Regions from separate parts of the Desulfovibrio desulfuricans genome, predicted to be linked through region 4. Evidence: predicted binding sites of a transcription regulator. Region 4 holds the regulator's gene; each other region holds the start of a gene.
What was found. The regulator sigma-54, encoded in region 4, starts transcription at its own class of promoters, with help from an activator protein. The targets are predictions, from matches to a motif close to CTGGCACGGNNNNTGCTT.
Positions count from the first base shown of each region.

Region 1: the regulator sigma-54 is predicted to act here: its motif matches at 2,438-2,455, upstream of DDIC_RS01080 (flagellar hook protein FlgE).
Region 2: the regulator sigma-54 is predicted to act here: its motif matches at 1,902-1,919, upstream of nifH (nitrogenase iron protein).
Region 3: the regulator sigma-54 is predicted to act here: its motif matches at 3,017-3,034, upstream of urtA (urea ABC transporter substrate-binding protein).

Region 1 covers NZ_CP036295.1:250,922-255,737, reverse strand. Annotated here, with positions in the region: gene DDIC_RS01095 (MbtF) at 217-654, opposite strand; gene DDIC_RS01090 (pyridoxal phosphate-dependent aminotransferase) at 743-1,933, shown strand; gene DDIC_RS01085 (rhodanese-like domain-containing protein) at 1,988-2,407, shown strand; gene DDIC_RS01080 (flagellar hook protein FlgE) at 2,635-4,125, shown strand; gene DDIC_RS01075 (shikimate dehydrogenase family protein) at 4,415-4,816, shown strand, end outside.
Region 2 covers NZ_CP036295.1:2,951,559-2,956,374, reverse strand. Annotated here, with positions in the region: gene DDIC_RS12435 (sigma-54-dependent transcriptional regulator) at 1-684, shown strand, start outside; gene DDIC_RS12425 (Fe-only nitrogenase accessory AnfO family protein) at 737-1,441, opposite strand; gene nifH (nitrogenase iron protein) at 1,996-2,823, shown strand; gene DDIC_RS12415 (P-II family nitrogen regulator) at 3,132-3,449, shown strand; gene DDIC_RS12410 (P-II family nitrogen regulator) at 3,553-3,924, shown strand; gene anfD (nitrogenase iron-iron protein, alpha chain) at 3,945-4,816, shown strand, end outside.
Region 3 covers NZ_CP036295.1:3,006,033-3,010,848, reverse strand. Annotated here, with positions in the region: gene urtB (urea ABC transporter permease subunit UrtB) at 1-1,527, opposite strand, end outside; gene urtA (urea ABC transporter substrate-binding protein) at 1,642-2,928, opposite strand; gene DDIC_RS12665 (sigma-54-dependent Fis family transcriptional regulator) at 3,286-4,816, opposite strand, start outside.
Region 4 covers NZ_CP036295.1:1,775,331-1,780,146, reverse strand. Annotated here, with positions in the region: gene DDIC_RS07410 (CTP synthase) at 72-1,715, shown strand; gene rpoN (RNA polymerase factor sigma-54) at 2,015-3,436, shown strand; gene hpf (ribosome hibernation-promoting factor, HPF/YfiA family) at 3,473-4,012, shown strand; gene rapZ (RNase adapter RapZ) at 4,215-4,816, shown strand, end outside.

The DNA of each region.
Region 1 (4,816 bases), 1.5 Mb from region 4:
CTCCGACAGCTGGCGGCAACGACAGCACGGGGTTGCAGGCCGACGCCATGGCCCGCATTGTCGGGCAGGATACAAAGCGTGAGGCCAGACGCCGCGCACGACGCAGGGCAACAAAAAACCGCCCCGCGCGGTACCACCGCAACGGGACGGAATTGCCGTTTTGCCTTGCCGCTCCAGGCCGCCATGGCGGCCTGGAGCGGTGCAAACCGCCGGGGTTTATTCCTGTGTAAAACGGTACAGCCGTACAGAAAGGGGCTGCATGCTCTGGCGGGTCATGGCCGACACCACAAAGGCGTATTCCCTGGATTGTCCGCTGGGCGGGCAGGGACCGCGATAGTGACGGGTCAGACCGCCCTCGGGGATAACGCCAGTGCCGTCGTTGTTCCACGAGCCGCCGCCAAGGTACAGCTCCTGTGAATCGCCGGTAAACTCCACCAGGCGAACGTCGTAATACTCCGTACTGGCAGGAACCTGGGCAACCTGGATTTCGGGCGAGATACGAGAACAACGATGAACATCACGCAGGGTAACGGTAACGGCCATGCCGTCAGTAACTTCCTGCGTCTCCTTGGAGGCGCAAGCGGGCAGCAGGGCCACCGCGCACAGCGCAGGAATGAGCACGCGCCGGGCTTTGCCTAAAAATTCAAAACGCATCAGAGCCTCCAAATGACAATTGCTTTATGCGGCTTTTGGAAGCATAACCAATAGTCAGGTCGAATACAACAACCAGTGGGAGCAGTATATGTCCATTCTTGCAGACAGTGTTTCGGGGTATCTGGAAAACGCCTCGTGGATCAGGCGCATGTTCGAGGCCGGAGGACAGCTCAAGGCCCGTTACGGCGCGGACAATGTTTATGACTTCAGCCTGGGCAACCCCGACCTGCCAGCCCCCCCTGCAGTCGTGTCCGGCCTGCGGGCCTTTGCCGAACACGCCTCCGAACCCTTTGCCTTTGGCTACATGCCCAATGGCGGCTTTACCTGGGCGCGGGAAAAACTGGCAGCCCACCTGAGCCAAGAGCAGGGCGTAGCCCTGACCGCCAACGACGTGCTGCTGGGCTGCGGCGCTGCGGGCGTGCTCAACGCCTTTTTGCGCGCCGTTATCAACCCCGGTGAAGAAATGCTGGGATTTGCTCCCTATTTTGTGGAGTACGGCTTCTATGTGGCCAATCACGGCGGCACGTTCCGCGCCGTCATGAGCAAGCCCGATACCTTTGCTCCCGATCTGGCGGCGCTTGAAGAGACCATCAGCCCCAAAACCCGCGTGGTGCTCATCAACTCGCCCAACAACCCCACGGGCGTGATTTACAGCCGCAAGGATCTCAAGGCTCTGACAGAACTGCTGGAAAACAAGAGCCAGGAATACGGCAAGCCCATCTGGCTCCTGGCCGACGAGCCCTACCGCTTTCTGGCGTACGACGGAGCTGAAGTACCCTCGGTGCTGCCGCTCTACCCCTATGCCGTGGTCATCAGCTCGTTTTCCAAAAGCCTTTCGCTGCCGGGCGAGCGCGTGGGCTTTGCGGCCGTGTCGCCCCTGCTCCACGAAAAGGCCGAGCTCATGGCGGGCCTTACCCTTACCAACCGCATCCTCGGCTTTGTAAACCCGCCGGTCGTGGGCCAGCATATCATGGCCGCCGCCCTGGGCAGCCAGGTTGACCTGAACATCTACGCCACCCGCCGCAAGGCCATGGCCGAGGTGCTCAAAAACGCCGGTTACGAATTTCAGATGCCCGCAGGGGCCTTCTACTTCTTCCCCAAGGCGCCCGGAGGGGACGACGTGGCCTTTGTGAACAGGCTTGTTGACGAGCGCGTTCTGGCGGTGCCGGGTTCGGGCTTTGGCTGCCCCGGCTACTTCCGTCTGGCCTTCTGCGTGGATGAAAAAGTCATCCGCAATGCCGCCGATGGTTTTGCCAAGGCCCGCGCCGCCATCGTGTAGCTCAGCAGTGCACGGGGGCGGTGCGCCGCCCCGCAAACAGCACAGGATACGCACATGACCCGATACCGGTCCGCAACGACAACGCGCGCGCGGCTGCACGGCCTTGCGTCGGCGCTTGCATGCCTCATCCTGCTGGTGGCCGTTCAGGCGGCCGCCAAGGATATCAGCGTCAATGAAGCCGCCGGGCTACTGCAAAACCCGCCGCAGGGCCTGACCATTGTGGACGTGCGCACCCCGGCGGAGTTCCGCGAGGGACACCTTGCCGGCGCGGTGAACATGGACTTTTTTGGCGCGTCCTTTGACTCGCAGATACTCGCCCTGCCCAAGGACAAGCCCATCCTGCTGTACTGCCGTACGGGCAACCGCTCGGCAGGCGCGTACGATGCCATGGAAAAAGAGGGCATCACCAACATCCTGCACATGAACCAGGGCGTCACGGCCTGGCAGCAGGCAGGCCTGCCTTTGCAAAAATAAGCGCTGCGCCCCGGTGTTTTGCCGCGCGGGCTGGCACAGATTCTGCTTCTATACAGGGCGGAGAGGAATAATTTTCCCCTTCGCCTTTTTTATTTGCCTGCCGCAAATGACGGCAGGTCAGGCGTACCGCGCGCAAATGCGGCAGAACGACAGCGGGGCTCCCCGGCGGAGGCTTGGCGTCGTTACCGGATATGGGAAAAAATTTCCCTCCCGGCAGGAGGCAGAACATGAACTCGTCTTTGTACATCGGGGCCACAGGCATGAAAAGTTTGGGCGACGGCATGAACGTCATCTCGAACAACATCGCCAATGTGAGCACCATCGGCTACAAGCAGCAAGGCATTCTGTTTTCTGACGTCTTTTACGCGCAGCAGGGCAATATTGGCGAGGGGTGGAGTTCGCAGACCAATTCACGGGTGGCTCTGGGCCAGGTGGGCCAGGGCGTTCAGGTGGACGCCGTGCGCACCATGTACGGGCAGGGAGCGTTTGAGTCTTCCAATACCGTCACCGACATGGCCATCAGCGGCAAGGGGTTCTTTCAGGTTACCGACAAAACCGGCAACCAGTACTACACCCGCGCTGGCGACTTCAGACCGGACGACACCGGGGTGCTGCGCACTCCCGCGGGCATGGCCCTGATGGGCTACAAGTACAATGCAGACGGCACCAAGGGCGGACTGAACCAGGTAACCATCGACAAGTTTGCCAAGATGTCGCCCAAGGCCACAACCTCCGTTGATCTGCGCTTTAACGTGGCGCAGAGCACCGACCACTCGTCGGACGCCGCCAACCCGTATTTCAGCCTGCTCGGGCAGTACAATTCGGCCAACACGCCGCCCCTGAGCAGCTCCGCCTACGGCTACAGCCAGGACATTACCCTGTACGGCGCCGACGGCACGGCCCACTCGGCCACCATATATTTTGACGGCGCGCCCTCGGGCAGCTCCGGCACCACCGCCGAGTACCTTATCGCGTCCAGTGCCGACAGCAAAGGCGGCACGGCGCAGGCGCTCATGTCCGGCACCATGAGCTTCAACGCCAGCGGGCAGATCACGGGCATGTCGGCCTACACGCCCGCCACTGCGGGCAGCACCAGTCTTGCCGACTGGAATGCGGCCACCCTTACCAAGGACGGTCTGCCGCAAATGTCCGTCAACGGCTCGCCCGTTACGGTAAATATGGGCATCTCCGCCAAGAGCGGCTGGCAAAACACACCGGGCAACGCCGCAAGCGTGGGCACGGACCCCACGGCTCTGGCCAGCATGGGCAATGCCTATACCCGCGCCGCCGACGCCACGACCAACTACACGACGCAGTCGGCGGTCACCCGCACCAAGACCCAGGACGGCTACCCCGAAGGCTCGCTGAACAACATCAGCATCAGCGCGGACGGAACCGTTGTGGGCAAGTACTCCAACAACGAGAGCATGAACCTGTGGCAGATACCCCTGTGCAGGTTCACCAGCGAGGACGGACTGCGCCGCGAGGGCAACAACCTTTTTTCCGCCTCGCCAGACTCCGGCCAGATGGATATGGGCGTTGCAGGTACAGAAAATTACGGAAAAATCAATGCCTACAACATTGAAAATTCCAACGTGGACATGGCCAATGAAATGGTCAACATGATTGTTACGCAACGCGGTTTTCAGTCCAACAGCAAGGTGGTGACCACCGCCGACCAGATGCTGCAAAAGGCCATGGAGCTCAAGCGCTCGTAGCCGCTGGCCCCAACTGCATTTCGCAGTCCCCGCAAGGCCCGCTTGCCTGCCCCCCCCCATATTTTATGCCCCGGTTCGCCGGGCTTTGCCGTATCCGCAGCAAAGCCCGCAGGTTAACGCCTGCTCGGCTGGCAACCGCCATTTATCACCCAACTACTCGGATTAGCCGGGCAATCCCGACCGCGCGGCATTGCCCCAGGCAATCCCATAGGGTATGGTAGTCCACCGTGTTGCGGCAGTCGGCCCAACAACGCATGTTTTTTGCCGTCCTTTTTTCAGGAGCACGCCCATGAGCGCAGCCGCATCCCCTGCTACGGGCACAGCCCTTTATGGCGTCACGGGCTGGCCGTTGGCCCAGAGTCTTTCGCCGCTGCTGCACAATACTGGGTTTGCAGCGCTTGGCATCGACGCCCTGTACCTGAAGTGGGAAGTGCCGCCCGACAGGCTGCCCGCCTTTGTGGAAAGCGTGCGGCTGCTCAACATTCGCGGCTGTTCCGTAACTATTCCCCACAAGGTGGGCCTTCTGCCCCTGCTGGACGAGGTGAGCCCCCTTGCGCGGCGCGTGGGCGCAGCCAATACCATTTACTGGCAGGGCGACCGCCTTTGCGGTGAAAATACCGATGTGGCCGGCTTTATGGCTCCCCTTGCGGGCGTGCCGCTAGCCGGGACAGACGTGCTGCTGCTGGGCGCG
Region 2 (4,816 bases), 1.2 Mb from region 4:
CGCCGCGTGGGAGGCACTGTGGACATCCCCGTGGACGTGCGCATCATTGCCGCCACTAACCGCTACCTCAAGGAAGAGGTGGAGGCCGGGCGATTTCGCCGCGACCTGTATTACCGCGTGGCCGTGGTCACGCAGGAGCTGCCGCCCCTGCGCAGCCGCGCCGAGGACGTGCCCCTGCTGGCGCGGTTCTTTCTGGCGCGACTGGCGGAGCAGGGCGGCGGCGTGCCGCTTGACCTTGACGACAGCGCCCTGGATGCCCTGAGGCGGTATCCCTTCCCCGGCAATGTGCGCGAGCTGGCCAATATTCTGGAGCGGGCGGCGGTGTTCTGCCCGCCGGGCGGCAGCATCGGCCTTGCGCACCTGCCGCCAGAAGTACGCGAAAATCCCCCTCGCCAGGCACCACCCGTGGCCATGGGCACAGACCCGCAGGAGGCCCTTGCCACGTCGCAACCGCAGGCTGGCGGGCAGCTCCAAACAACGACGCAGATAACGGCACAACCTCTGGCAGCAGGGCATGCAGCGGGCCAGGATGCGTCCGCGCACCTCGTGCCCTTGGCCGAGATGGAGAAGCAGCATATCCTGCATGCCCTTGAGCTGGCGGGCGACAACCGCACCCTGGCGGCAGACATGCTGGGCATCAGCCGTTCATCCCTGTGGCGCAAACTGCGGGAATACGGCGTCTAGCCCCTGAGTCTTCAGGTTTGCCGGGCTGGCGGCCCGTAGCGGCCAGGTTGCCCTAACCGCAGGAACAGCCCGTGCCGTCAAACCACTTTTGCCCCAGCAGGGCGTCGGCATCGCGGTCGGCGGGCTGGCGTACCGTTATCAGTTTGAGGCCCGATTCCAGCTCTTCCCTGGTAATTTCCAGCCCTGTTACCAGCGCAAAACTGGGTAGCCAGCGCGGTTCGTGCTCGCACCTGACCTGCAGCTGCACAAAGGGCTTGGTTTCCACAAACACCAGTATGGACTCCCTGGCTGTAAACAGGGGGTCGGTGATCTTGGCCTCGCACATGTCCAAAAAGAAACGCCCCGGCGCGATCTCGCGCGGTCTGCTGCCGGGCAGCATGCCGCACTGGGGCTTTGTCGTCTGCTGCACCGCCGCCAGCACGCCCTTGCGCACGCCCTCCAGCGCCATTGGCTCAAACCTGTCCATCATGCAGATGTAAAAGCCCAGCTTGTCGAGCACGCCGTAGGGCGCGCCGTGATCCTCGGCCCCCACCACAATGCGGCAGGCCCCCAGATTTTCGGCCAGCGCGTGCATCTGCTCGCGCAGCTGGGCAAGGCCCCCGCCGTCGGTCAGGCTGAATACGTGCCTTTTGTCCTCGCTCCAGTCGTTTTCGCTCCGCACATATACGGCCACGGCGCTGGCCGCAGTTGGCGCGGCCAGCGCCCCCTGAGCATCATGAAACACCGCAATCCGCGACCCGTCGAGTAACCCTTGCATACGCGCTCCGTCTGTTGCGGCAGGGCCTGCAAGCGGCGCTGCCTTGATGGAGCAGCGTCTGCAATATCCATGCGCTTGCGCGGCTATTTATATATTATACTGTTTTTATTGAAATATTATTCAGTATCCAGCCGCTGAGCCTGTGGGGAGGGGCGAGTAAGGCGCTGCGCGTGACGCAAACGTACACAGTGGTGTCCTGAAAAATAAACGGGATAAATTATCAGTATTTTATAAACATAAATAAATCATAGTGTTAATGAATTTATCTTTTTATGGAGTCACGAGAAAACAGAAAAGAGTGATTTTATAATATACCGTAATTATTTGTTTAATTGAAAAATGTACCAAAATGTTCAAAAAATCGGTGTTTTGTACGCTTGTGTACGCTTTGGCAAAAGCGTGAGGATAGATTTATTTTATAATTATCTGTTTTAAAAGAAAAAAGTAGTTTTTCCCAGCAATGGCACGGCCGATGCACAAGGGGAGGCATACACGTTGCCAGAGACGCCTTGTCCCTGGTCAAAACAGCCGGAAGACCGGCGGGAGAATGCGTTATGCCTCGTAAGATAGCCATTTACGGAAAGGGCGGCATCGGCAAGTCCACCACAACCCAGAACACGGCTGCGGCCATGGCCCATTTTCACGGCAAAAAGATTTTCATCCACGGCTGCGATCCCAAGGCCGACTCCACCCGCCTGATTCTGGGCGGCAAGCCGCAGGAATCGCTCATGGATACCCTGCGCGCCGTGGGTGCGGAAAAGGTGACCCTCGACAAGGTGGTGCGCAAGGGCTTTCACGACATCCTCTGCGTGGAATCGGGCGGCCCCGAGCCGGGCGTGGGCTGTGCCGGGCGCGGCGTTATCACCGCCATTGACCTGATGGAAAATCAGGGGGCCTACACCGACGATCTGGACTTTGTGTTTTTTGACGTGCTGGGCGACGTGGTGTGCGGCGGCTTTGCCATGCCCATCCGCGACGGCAAGGCGCAGGAAGTCTACATCGTGGCCTCTGGTGAAATGATGGCCATTTACGCCGCCAACAACATCTGCAAGGGCCTGCTCAAGTACGCCAAGCAGAGCGGCGTGCGCCTTGGCGGCATCATCTGCAACAGCCGCAACGTGGACAGGGAAAAGGAATTCCTTGAAGAATTTACGGCTTCCATCGGCACGCAGATGATCCATTTTGTGCCCCGCGACAACATCGTGCAGAAGGCCGAGTTCAACAAAAAGACCGTTACCGAATACGACGAAACCCAGAACCAGGCCAAGGAATACAGCGCGCTGGCAGAAAAGATCATCAACAACCAGAACTTTGTCATTCCCCAGCCGCTGTCCATGGACCAGTTGGAGGCGATGGTGGTCAAGTACGGCATCTCCGACTAGGCCGCGCGGGCATTCGCGCCTTTTCGTTCCCTGCTGCGTCTGGCTCGCCTTTTATTCCGGTCGAGTACCATGAGAGTACACTCCCTGCATAAAAGGCTCGCCATCCTTGCAGGAAAGCAAAAATGCATCAAATGCCCAACGCGGCCTGAAGCCTGAAGCGGACATTTTCTTTGCCAGGAAACAAAATACGCTTTTGGCAAGATCAAATGCCCAACGCGGTCTGAAGAGCAAGACGGACATTTTCCTGCAAGGGACATGAGAAAATTTGAGCGTAAACGACAGTTTCAACAACTCCAAAGGAGCCGCCAATGAAAATGGTACGAGCCATTGTTCGCCCAGAGAGCACCGAAAACGTGGTGGAAGGGCTTGCCGCATCCGGTTTTGTGGCCCTGACCAAGATTCAGGCCTTTGGTCGCGGCAAACAGAAAGGGCTGGACAGCGGCAGCGTCCACTACGACGAGCTGCCCAAAAATCTGCTCATGATGGTGGTAGAGGACGAGCACGTGGATCAGGTGCTGCATCTGGTGCAAGACTATGCCAAGACGGGCAACTTTGGCGACGGCAAGGTCTTTGTCACGCCGGTTGAGCGTGTGCTGACCATCCGCACCGGGCAGAACGGCATTTAGGCGCAACCGCCCGCCTGGCCCTGGGCAGAGTTGAGAGGCGCTGCTTTTGCGCCGCTACGGGCGGCATGTACACACTATGAGGCTACACGCTTAGGAGCTCGCCATGAAGGAGATTATCGCCATCATTCGCCCCAACAAGGTGACGGCTACAAAAAAAGCCCTTGATCGCATGGGCTTTCCGGGCATGAGCGTCATCCCCGTTTTTGGGCGGGGCAAGCAAAAGGGCATCGCCGATGAGGTCTCGGTGGAGATAAGCCCCATCGTGCGCGGCATGGGCAGCTACAAGGGCATGATGTACGTGCCCAAGCGGCTGCTTTCCATTGTGGTGCCCGCCAACATGCTGGACAGGGTTGTAAACACCATCGTCAAGATCAACCAGACGGGCGGCATCGGCGATGGCAAAATTATTGTTTGTCCGGTTGAACAGGCCCTGCGCGTGCGCACCGGCGAAAAGGGCACGGCGGCCATTCTGTAAGCCGCGTAAAGGATACTGACATGCCATACCATCTTTTTAAATGCAGCGAATGTATCCCCGAGCGGGAAAAGCACGCCGTGGTCAAGGGTGAAAACGACGACCTTTCCACCTGCCTGCCCCTCGGGTACCTCAACACCATCCCCGGCAGCATCTCCGAGCGCGGCTGCGCCTTTTGCGGGGCCAAGCACGTGATCGGCACGCCCATGAAGGACGTGATCCACCTGAGCCACGGCCCGGTGGGCTGCACCTACGACACCTGGCAGACCAAACGCTACATCAGCGACGACGGCAACTTTCAGCTCAAGTACACCTTTGCTACGGACATGAAGGAAAAGCACGTGGTCTTTGGCGCGGAAGACCAGCTGCGCAACAGCATCAAGGAGGCCTTCAAGGCTTTTCCGCACATCAAGCGCATGACCATCTACCAGACCTGCGCCTCGGCCCTCATCGGCGACGACATCAACGCTCTGGCCCAGGAAATCATGGAAGAAATGCCCGATGTGGACATCTTTGTGTGCAACTCGCCCGGTTTTGCCGGCCCCAGCCAGTCGGGCGGGCACCACAAGATCAACATCGCCTGGATCAACCAGAAGGTGGGCACCGTCGAGCCCGAAATCAAGAGCCGCTACGTCATCAACTACGTGGGCGACTACAACATCCAGGGCGATGTGGAGATCATGTGCGACTACTTTCGGCGCATGGGCATTCAGGTGCTCTCGGTCTTTACCGGCAACGGCAAGTACGACGACCTGCGCGCCATGCACAAGGCCCAGCTCAACGTGCTCGAGTGCGCCCGCTCGGCGGAATACATCTGCAACGAGCTGCGCGTGCGCTATGGCACGCCGCGTCTGGACATCGACGGCTTCGGCCACGAGATGGTGAGCGAATCGCT
Region 3 (4,816 bases), 1.2 Mb from region 4:
AAGCGTGCCCCACAGGTTGCCCACGCCGCCAAACACCACCACCATGAACGAATCCACAATGTAGGTCTGGCCCAGGTTGGGCCCCACGTTGGAAACCTGGCTCAGGGCAACGCCAGCCATGCCGGCGACACCCGAGCCAAGGCCAAATGTCAGCGCGTCCACGCGCGAGGCGCGCACGCCCATGCAACGGGCGATGGCCCTGTTTTGCGACACGGCGCGCACCTCAAGCCCCAGACGGGTGCGGTGCATGGCCATGTGGATGAGGGCAAACACGGCAAGACAGAACAGGATGATGTACACGCGGTTGCAGGTCAGGCTGAAATGCTGGGTAATCTGCCACACGCCGCTCATAAAGTCGGGGTTTTGCACGGCGCGGTTGAGGGGAGAGAAAACCGTGCGCACGGCCTGTTGCAGCACAAGGCTGATGCCAAAGGTGGCCAGCAGTGTTTCGAGCGGACGGCCATAGAGAAAGCGGATGACGGTTTTTTCGAGCAGCACGCCCATGCCGCCGCTCACCAGAAAGGCGGCGGGCACGGCAAGAATAAGGGCAAGCCCCGGCTGCCCCGGCAAAAGCTGCTGCATGCCCCAGGCCGTGTAGGCCCCAAGCATGATCAGCTCGCCGTGCGCCATGTTGATGACGCCCATGACGCCAAAGGTGATGGCAAGGCCAATGGCCGCCAGTACAAGAATGGACCCCAGGCTCATGCCGAAGAAGAGCATTTCAAAAAATTGCCCCCACTGGGCGGAAACGCGCTGTGCATACAGGGCGTCGTCCGCAGCCTTGGCCACGGCGCTGTCCGGCGTGCCCGCAAGGCCGCGCAGGGCGTTGAGGGCGGCGGGGCTGCCGTTGCGGTTCAGGGCGTTTACGGCTGCAAGCTGGTCGGAGCGCACGGCGGCGGGGTCGGCAGCTACGTAGAGGGCCAGGGCCGCCTCAAGGTTGGCGCGCACGGCCTCGTCCTTTTCCGCAGCCAGCAGCGTGTGCAGGGCCTCGGCCTTGAGCGGCGGGGTTGCGCCTTCCATCAGGGCCGCAGAGGCAAGACGGCGCTTTGCCGTGTCTGTGGAGGTAAGGGCCTGGGCGTTGAGGATGTCCGTAATGCGCTGGCGCTGGCGGTTGCTCGTGCCCACTTTGCGCAGGCTGTCGGCAGGCCGGGCCGCGCCCAGGTTGCCGGTGGCGTCAAGCTGGCGCGCCTGACCGGCATCGTCGCCCACAAAGAGCGTTCCGGCGGCGGCGTCGGCCAGCAGGGTATTGCGTAGCAGGGCCTCCAGCAGTTTTTCGCGCAGTGGCGCGGCAATACTGCTGTCATCCTTTTCCAGCGCGGCAATGGCCGCATCCCTGTCCAGAACCTTGGGGCTTACCAGCACCTTGAGCAGATCGGCAGGGAGGATGGATGATAAAATTTGCTCCGGGGACGCGGAAGGAGTCGAAACCGCGCCCCCGGCATTCTCGTCCGGTTCCGGGCCGGACGCCAGCACTGCCGAAGGCAGGCTGAACAGTATGAGGCTGCAGAGCAAAAGCGCCGTGCGCATGAGCATATCCTTTTTTTCTGGTCTGCCGGGTCGCTGCCGCTGACCCGAAAGGCCTGCCGTGGGGGGAATTGCGGGGGCCACGCGGGCCCCCGCGACAGGTTCAGACGGTGGCGGCTATTTGGAAGCGCCGCCGCACTTCTTGGTCTTGGTGTTGTAGTTGCCGCAGTTGATGGGGTCGGTCCAGTCGCCGATCAGGTCCTTGGATTCGGGCAGGTAGTGCGACCATGCCTCGCCGGGAACCACGGAGGGGGTTTCCCAGACAACCTGGAACTGTCCGTCGGCCTGGATTTCGCCAATCAGCACGGGCTTGGTGATGTGGTGGTTGGGCAGAACCTTGGCCATGCCGCCGGTGAGGTTGGGGGTTTCAAGGCCCACAATGGCCTTCAGAACCTTGTTCACGTCGGTGCTCTGGGCCTTTTCCACAGCCTTCACCCACAGGTTAAAGCCAATGTAGTGGGCTTCCATGGGGTCGTTGGTCGTGCGCTTGGGGTTTTTGGTAAAGTCGTGCCACTTTTTGATAAAGGCCTTGTTGGCAGGGTTGTCCACGCTCATAAAGTAGTTCCAGGCGGCCAGATGGCCCACCAGAGGCTTGGTGTCTATGCCGGAGAGTTCTTCTTCGCCCACGGAGAAAGCCATGACCGGGATGTCGGCGGCAGTGATGCCCTGGTTGGCAAGTTCCTTGTAAAAAGGCACGTTGGCGTCGCCGTTGAGGGTGGAGACCACGGCGGTCTTTTTGCCCGCATTGCCGAACTTTTTGATTTCAGCAACGATGGACTGCCAGTCGGAATGGCCAAAGGGGGTGTAGTTGATAAGGATGTCTTCCTTTTTCACGCCCTTGGAAATCAGGTAGGCTTCGATGATCTTGTTGGCGGTGCGGGGGAACACGTAGTCCGTACCGGCCAGAACCCAGCGTTTAACGCCGAGGTCGTTCATCAGGTAGTCCACAGCGGGGATGGCCTGCTGGTTCGGGGCCGCGCCGGTGTAGATGACGTTGCGCGAGGATTCCTCACCCTCGTACTGCACGGGGTAAAAAAGGAGGCCGTTGAGTTCTTCAAACACAGGCAGCACGGATTTACGCGAAACCGAGGTCCAGCAGCCAAAAACGGCGGCGACCTTGTCCTTGCTCAGCAGCTCGCGGGCTTTTTCGGCAAACAGGGGCCAGTTGGAGGCGGGATCCACCACCACGGGCTCCAGCTTTTTGCCCAGCAGGCCGCCTTTTTTGTTCTGCTCGTCAATGAGCATGAGCATGACGTCTTTCAGCGTGGTTTCGCTGATGGCCATTGTTCCGGAGAGCGAATGCAGAATGCCGACCTTGATGGTGTCGTCCGCTGCCTTGGCGTGTACCGCGCCGCACAGGGTGACGAGCATGAGAGCAAACGCCGCCAATGTTTTCTTGAACATGTAAAGCCTCCTTGGACCGTTCTGTCATTTGTCTTTCACGCGGCGCACCCCCATGGTTGCCGCGCGCTACTTGCTTCACTTCACAGATAAGCAAGAGCCGTACCAGAGGGCGTTTGTATATAAATCATTATAATTATTTATTAAAAATTGCAGGCCCCGGTTGTCTATAAAACAATTTTGTAAAATTGCCGTATTTTTAAAACAATTTTGTATAATTGCTCTGCCGAAGGCGGTATTTGCGGGCGTTGCTGCTAAAAACAACAGAAAAAAGACCCCGGCCAGACAGGTTTGCAGCTGTCTGACCGGGGTCTTTATATTGGGGGACAATGCCTATAGCCCGGCGTGGGCCGTGGATTGCTAGGTTGGCGAGGAGGGCGCGAAACGGCGATGGTCAATACCGTATTTTTTCATTTTATAATAAATAATACGGTATGTTATACCAAGGTCACGCGCCGCCTGATGGATGTTGCCCCGGGCGTTTTTGAGGGCGTCCACGATAAATTCCTGTTCCACGCGGGCGATGGTTTCGTTAAAGCCCAGACCGCCGCCGGTGGGGCCTGTGCTGCTGCTCTCGGCGCTTTGCAGGGTGCTTGGCAGGTGGTGAGCCCGCAGCACTGCATCCTCGCAGATGAGCACGGCGCGTTCCATGACGTTTTTAAGCTCGCGCACGTTGCCGGGCCAGTGGTACTGCAGCAAAAGGTCGATGGCGGGCGTGGAGATGCGCCGCACCGGGCGGTCGTATTCCTTGCTGAACATGCCCAAAAAATGCTCGGTGAGGGGCAGAATGTCCTCCGGCCGCTCGCGCAGCGGCGGGATAAACACGGGGAAGACGTTGATACGGTAGTACAGGTCCTCGCGAAACAACCCCTGCTCCACCAGTTCTTCGAGCGGGCGGTTGGTGGCGCAGACCAGGCGCACGTCCACCTTGTAGCGCCGTTCGTCGCCCAGAGGCTGTATTTCGCCTTCCTGCAGGGCGCGCAGCACCTTTGCCTGCGCTGTTGTGGAGAGGTCGCCGATTTCATCCAGAAACAGCGTGCCCTTGTCCGCCTGGCGGAAGAGCCCTGCACGGTTTTGTACCGCGCCGGTAAATGCGCCCTTGCGCCAGCCAAAAAGCTCGCTTTCGATGAGTTCTGAGGGCAGGGCGGCGCAGTTGAGCATGACCAGAGGCTGCGAGCGCCGTGGGCTTGCGGAATGCAGGGCCTGGGCCATCAGCTCTTTGCCTACGCCCGACTCGCCGCGCAAAAGTACTGTGGCCCGGCTGGCCCCGGCCTGAGTGAGGCGGCGCAGCACGTGACGCAGGCTTTTGGAAGTGGCGATAACCGAGGCGGGCATGCCGCTGACGAGGGGTTCGTCGGGCAGCATGCAAAAGTGCTGTCGGGCCATTTCTTCCTGCAGGCGCGCCACCTGACGCCCCACAAGGGTTGCCACGGTTTCAAGAAACCGGCAGCGCAGGTCGAGCTCCGTATCGGGCGCTGTGGGGGTGTCGGCGCTCAGCGTGCCGATAACCTCGCTCTGGTCGGCGTTTTCAACGCGCACGGGCACGCTGATAAACGCCAGCCGCGACATTTCTTCCTGACTGCGGCCAAACAGGCGGTTTTGGAAGTCGGGGCGTCCCTGCATACAGGAAACAATAATGGGTCTGCCCTCGGCAAAAACCTGCCCCGTAATGCCCGAACCCGGCTCGTAGGCCGCCTCGGGCGCGTCTGCCGGGCCATAAGAGAGCGAGAGTTTGAGTTCGCCGCTTTCCGGGTCCTGCACCACGATGTGGGGGCGGTCAAAGTGCATGTCTTCAGCCAGTGCCGCCAGCAGTTCGCGCAACGAATCGTGAAACGAATGGCCCGGCGATAGGGCGGCCAAGACCCGGTTAAGGGTATCAAGGCACTGCCCC
Region 4 (4,816 bases):
CCAAAAAATTCAATTCAGGTTAAAACTGTTTGGTTGAACCACTCAACATACCCAAGTACAGGTGGAAGGCCATGAAAACTAAATACATTTTTGTGACGGGCGGCGTGTTGTCGTCGTTGGGCAAGGGCCTTGCGGCCGCGTCTCTGGGCGCGCTGCTGCAAACGCGCGGGCTTACGGTAACCATCCAGAAGCTTGATCCTTACATCAATGTTGACCCCGGCACCATGAACCCGTTCCAGCACGGCGAGGTATTTGTTACCGACGACGGCGCGGAGACGGATCTGGATCTTGGGCATTACGAGCGCTATCTCAATGTGCCCATGTCGCGGAAGAACAACACCACCTCCGGCGCCATTTACAACCATGTGATCGCCAAGGAACGGCACGGCGATTACCTGGGCGCGACCGTGCAGGTTATTCCGCACATCACCGACGAGATCAAAACCGTGGTGCTCTCCCTCTCTGAAGGCGAAGACGCGCCGGATGTCGCCATCATTGAAATCGGCGGCACTGTGGGCGATATTGAAGGCCTGCCCTTTCTTGAGGCCATCCGTCAGCTCAGGTCCGACCTTGGGCGCGACAACTGCCTGAACATTCACCTCACCCTGGTGCCTTACCTGCGCAGCGCCGGCGAGCACAAGACCAAGCCCACCCAGCACAGCGTCAAGGAACTGCTCTCCATCGGCATTCAGCCCGACATCATTTTGTGCCGCTGCGAGCAGAGCATCCCCGAAGAACTGCGCCGCAAGATCGCCCTGTTCTGCAACGTGGACCAGGACGCCGTGTTCTCTTCGGTTGATGTAAACAACATCTATGAAGTGCCGCTCAAGTTTTACGAAGAAGGCTTTGACCAGAAGGTGGCCATCATGCTGCGCCTGCCCGCGCGCAACGCCCACCTTGAAGCCTGGGAAAAGCTCATCAGCGACTGCGCCAACCCCAAGGGCAAGGTTACCATTGCCATTGTGGGCAAGTACGTTGACCTCAAGGAGGCTTACAAAAGCCTGCACGAGGCCCTCATTCACGGCGGCGTGGCCAACCGTGTCGAGGTGGAACTGCGCTACGTCAACTCTGAAAACGTGGACGAGAGCAACGCGGCGGACTCCTTCAAGGGTTGTCACGGCATTCTCGTGCCCGGCGGCTTTGGCTACCGGGGCGTGGAAGGCAAGATTGCCGCCATCCGCTACGCCCGTGAAAACAAGGTTCCTTTCTTTGGCATCTGCCTTGGCATGCAGTGCGCGGTTATCGAATTTACGCGCCACGTGGCCGGGCTTGACGATGCCAACTCTGAAGAATTCAACCCCCTGTCAGACCACAAGGTCATTTACCTTATGACCGAGTGGTTCGACTTCCGCACCAAGAATGTGGAAAAGCGCGACGCGGGCAGCGACAAGGGCGGCACCATGCGCCTTGGCTCGTACCCCTGCAAGGTTGCGCCCGACACCAAGGCCTTTACCGCTTACAAAAAAGGCATGGTGGACGAGCGCCATCGGCATCGCTACGAATTCAATAATGCCTTCAAGGATCTGCTGGCCGAAAAGGGCATGGTTTTCAGCGGTACGGCCCCTGACGATTCGCTGGTGGAAATTATCGAGCTCAAGGACCATCCTTGGTTTCTTGGCTGCCAGTTCCACCCCGAGTTCAAGTCGCGTCCCATGAACGCGCATCCTTTGTTCCGCGAATTTATCACAGCGGCGAAAAAGTTCGCCAAAGTATAACCAACGCAGCACCTGTTGCGGCGCAGGCGTCGGTTTTTTACCAGACTTGGGTATCGCAAAATCGCGCAAAAAAGGGGAGGGCTTTTGCCTTCCCCTTTTTGTATGCGGCAGTTTTTTTCAATGTCGCAAAAGCCGCGTCAGCGCTTGTTTTTGCGGGGTACCAGAGCCGCGCAAAACTCTTTGCGACGTGAAGTTGAGCTTGCAACTGTTAGCTATTGCATAATTTTTGCACATATGGCACACTACTTGTAAACAGATAATTCTATAGCCCGATGGCACGTTAAGGCAAAAGAGCACTCATGGCACTGGAACTACGGCAGCAACTGAAGCTGACACAGCAACTGGTAATGACCCCGCAATTGCAGCAGGCAATCAAACTGCTGCAGCTCTCACGCGTGGAGCTTCTGGAAACTGTACAGCAAGAGCTGCTTGAAAATCCCTTTCTCGAAGAATCCACGATCAATGACGACGCCTCTGCAGAGCAGCCGGACGATCGCGAGGGCCCCAAGGAAGAAGTCTACGACAAGGAACTGGCCAAGGACGCTGACTGGGAGGATTATCTCGGTGAGTTTGCCAGTACCCCCCGCCTTTCGCAGTCGCGCGAGTTTGAGCTTGCCGAAGAAATTTCGCCTCTCGAGGCCCGCTATGCGGCCAAGCCGACCCTTGACGGGCATCTGCTGTGGCAGCTGCGCCTCTCTGACATGACGGAAGAGCAAAAGGGCATCGGTGAGATCATTATCGGCAACCTGTCGTCCGCCGGGTATCTGCAGGCCACCCTTGACGAAGTGGCCGACATGGCCAAGACAACCCCCGACGCCGTTTTGCCTGTGCTGGAAAAGTTGCAGCGGTTCGACCCTGTCGGCGTTGCCGCACGCGACGCCCGCGAATGCCTGATGGTGCAGATAAAGAGCCTCAACTACGCGCGCGACCCCATCCTTGTGGAACTGGTGGAGGCGCACCTGGAGGACCTGGAGGCCAAGCGCTACAAGCCCCTGCTGCGCAAGTTCAAGCTCGATATGGACGAGCTCAAGGAATACCTGGACATCATCCAGAGTCTTGACCCGTTGCCGGGCGCCAGCTTTGGCGGCGGCGAGCCCACCTATGTGAGTCCCGACGTATTTGTGTACAAGATGGGCGATGAATTTGTCATTTTGCTCAACGACGACGGTCTGCCGCAGCTGCAGCTCTCGGCCATGAGCCAGATGAACATAGGCGGCAACGAGCAGGAAAAAGACTACTGCTCGGAAAAAATCCGCTCCGCCTCGTGGCTCATCAAGAGCCTGTACCAGCGCCAGCGCACGCTGTACAAGGTTATGGAAAGTATTGTGCGCCACCAGCAGCCTTTTTTTGAAGACGGCGTCACCAAGCTTGCGCCGCTTATTCTCAAAGACATCGCCGACGACATCAGCATGCACGAATCAACGGTAAGCCGCATAACCACCAACAAGTATGTGGCCACGCCGCACGGCATCTTTGAGTTGAAGTTTTTCTTTAACAGCGGGCTTGAGCTGGACGACGGAAGCCAGGTTGGCTCGGAAAGCGTCAAGGCGCTGATCAAGAAATTCATCTCTGAGGAGGACACGAGGTCTCCCCTCAGCGATGAGCGTATCGGTGAAATGCTCAAGGAGCGTCTCAAGGTCAATATTGCGCGGCGTACGGTGGCCAAATACCGCACGGCGCTTGATATTCCCTCTTCGTCAAGGCGCAAGGATCATTTCTGATTCCCCGCCGAGTGGCACCCTACTTAGGAGGAACATATGAACATCTCATTTGCTTTCAAGAACTTTGAAGCCTCCGAACACCTCAAGAAGTATGCCCGTCGTCGCATGGAAAAGCTGGGACGGTTTTTTGGCAAGGCCTCTGGCCTGGAAGTGGTAGTTGTGCTTACCGTTGACAAGTTTCGCCATCGCTGCGAAGTGACCGTTACCGGCGAAGGGTTGCACATCAACGCCACGGAGCAGACCTCTGACATGTATGCCGCCATCGACCTTGTGACCGACAAGGTTGAATCGCAGATCAAGCGTCAGGTGGCCCGCGTCAAGGCCCAGAGACGGCACGCCCGCGATACGGATGTGGACGTGTTTACCTATAATCTTGATGCTGATGCGGACACGCAGCAGCCCGTTGACGGCACCGACCGTCTTGCCACCAAGCCTCTGCATCTGGATGAGGCGCTCATGCAGCTTGATTCCATCGGCAGCGAGTTTCTGGTGTTCTTTAATGCAGAAAACAACCGCATCAATGTGGTGTACCGCACCAAGGTCAGCGGCTACGCCCTTATTGACCCAGTGTTGTAACAATCCATAAGGTACAGTGGGGCGGGCCTGTTGTGGTTCGCCCCACTTCGAATGCTCCCCTGCGGTCGCCCTGCAAATATTTCAAACGATAATGCGGGCGGACCGGATTTGGCAACGTCCATCAAAGCCTGTGGCGCTCAACCCCTGCTGCAAACGGTGATCTGACCCACAAGAGGCGAATGTCATGAAGGACTCCGAGCAGATGCTCCCCCTTGCTCCCACCCGTGCTGTTACGCCAGACGCCGACGCGCCCGTTCCCGGCGCGGACGTGCAGGTGTGCATTGTCACGGGCCTGTCTGGCGCGGGCAAGAGTACTGCGCTCAAGGTTTTTGAAGACATGGGCCACTTTGTGGTTGATGGTCTGCCCGTAAGCCTGGCTATGGAGATGGTGGACATGATGTCGCGCCCCTCCATGAGCCACTTTAAGGGAATCGCTCTGGGCATGGATTTGCGCCAGAGCAATTTTGTGGAAGACATCAACGAGTGTCTCAGCGTGCTTGCGGGCAAAAATATTCGCCCCATGCTGCTTTTTCTTGAGGCCAACAATCAGGAACTCATACGCCGCTACGCCGCAACCCGCCGTCCGCATCCGCTGGAGCGGGGGGGCATGGGCCTCGAGGCCGCCCTGCTGGCCGAGCGCAGCAGCCTGCGCCCCCTGCGCGAAATGGCCGACCTTGTCATCGACACCTCGCGGTTTTCCATCCATGATCTGCGCCGGGCCATACAGAAGCGCTGGAGCGGCAACAAGGGCAAGCTGCGGGCCATACGGGTCAACGTTATTTCGTTTGGCTTCAAGTATGGCGT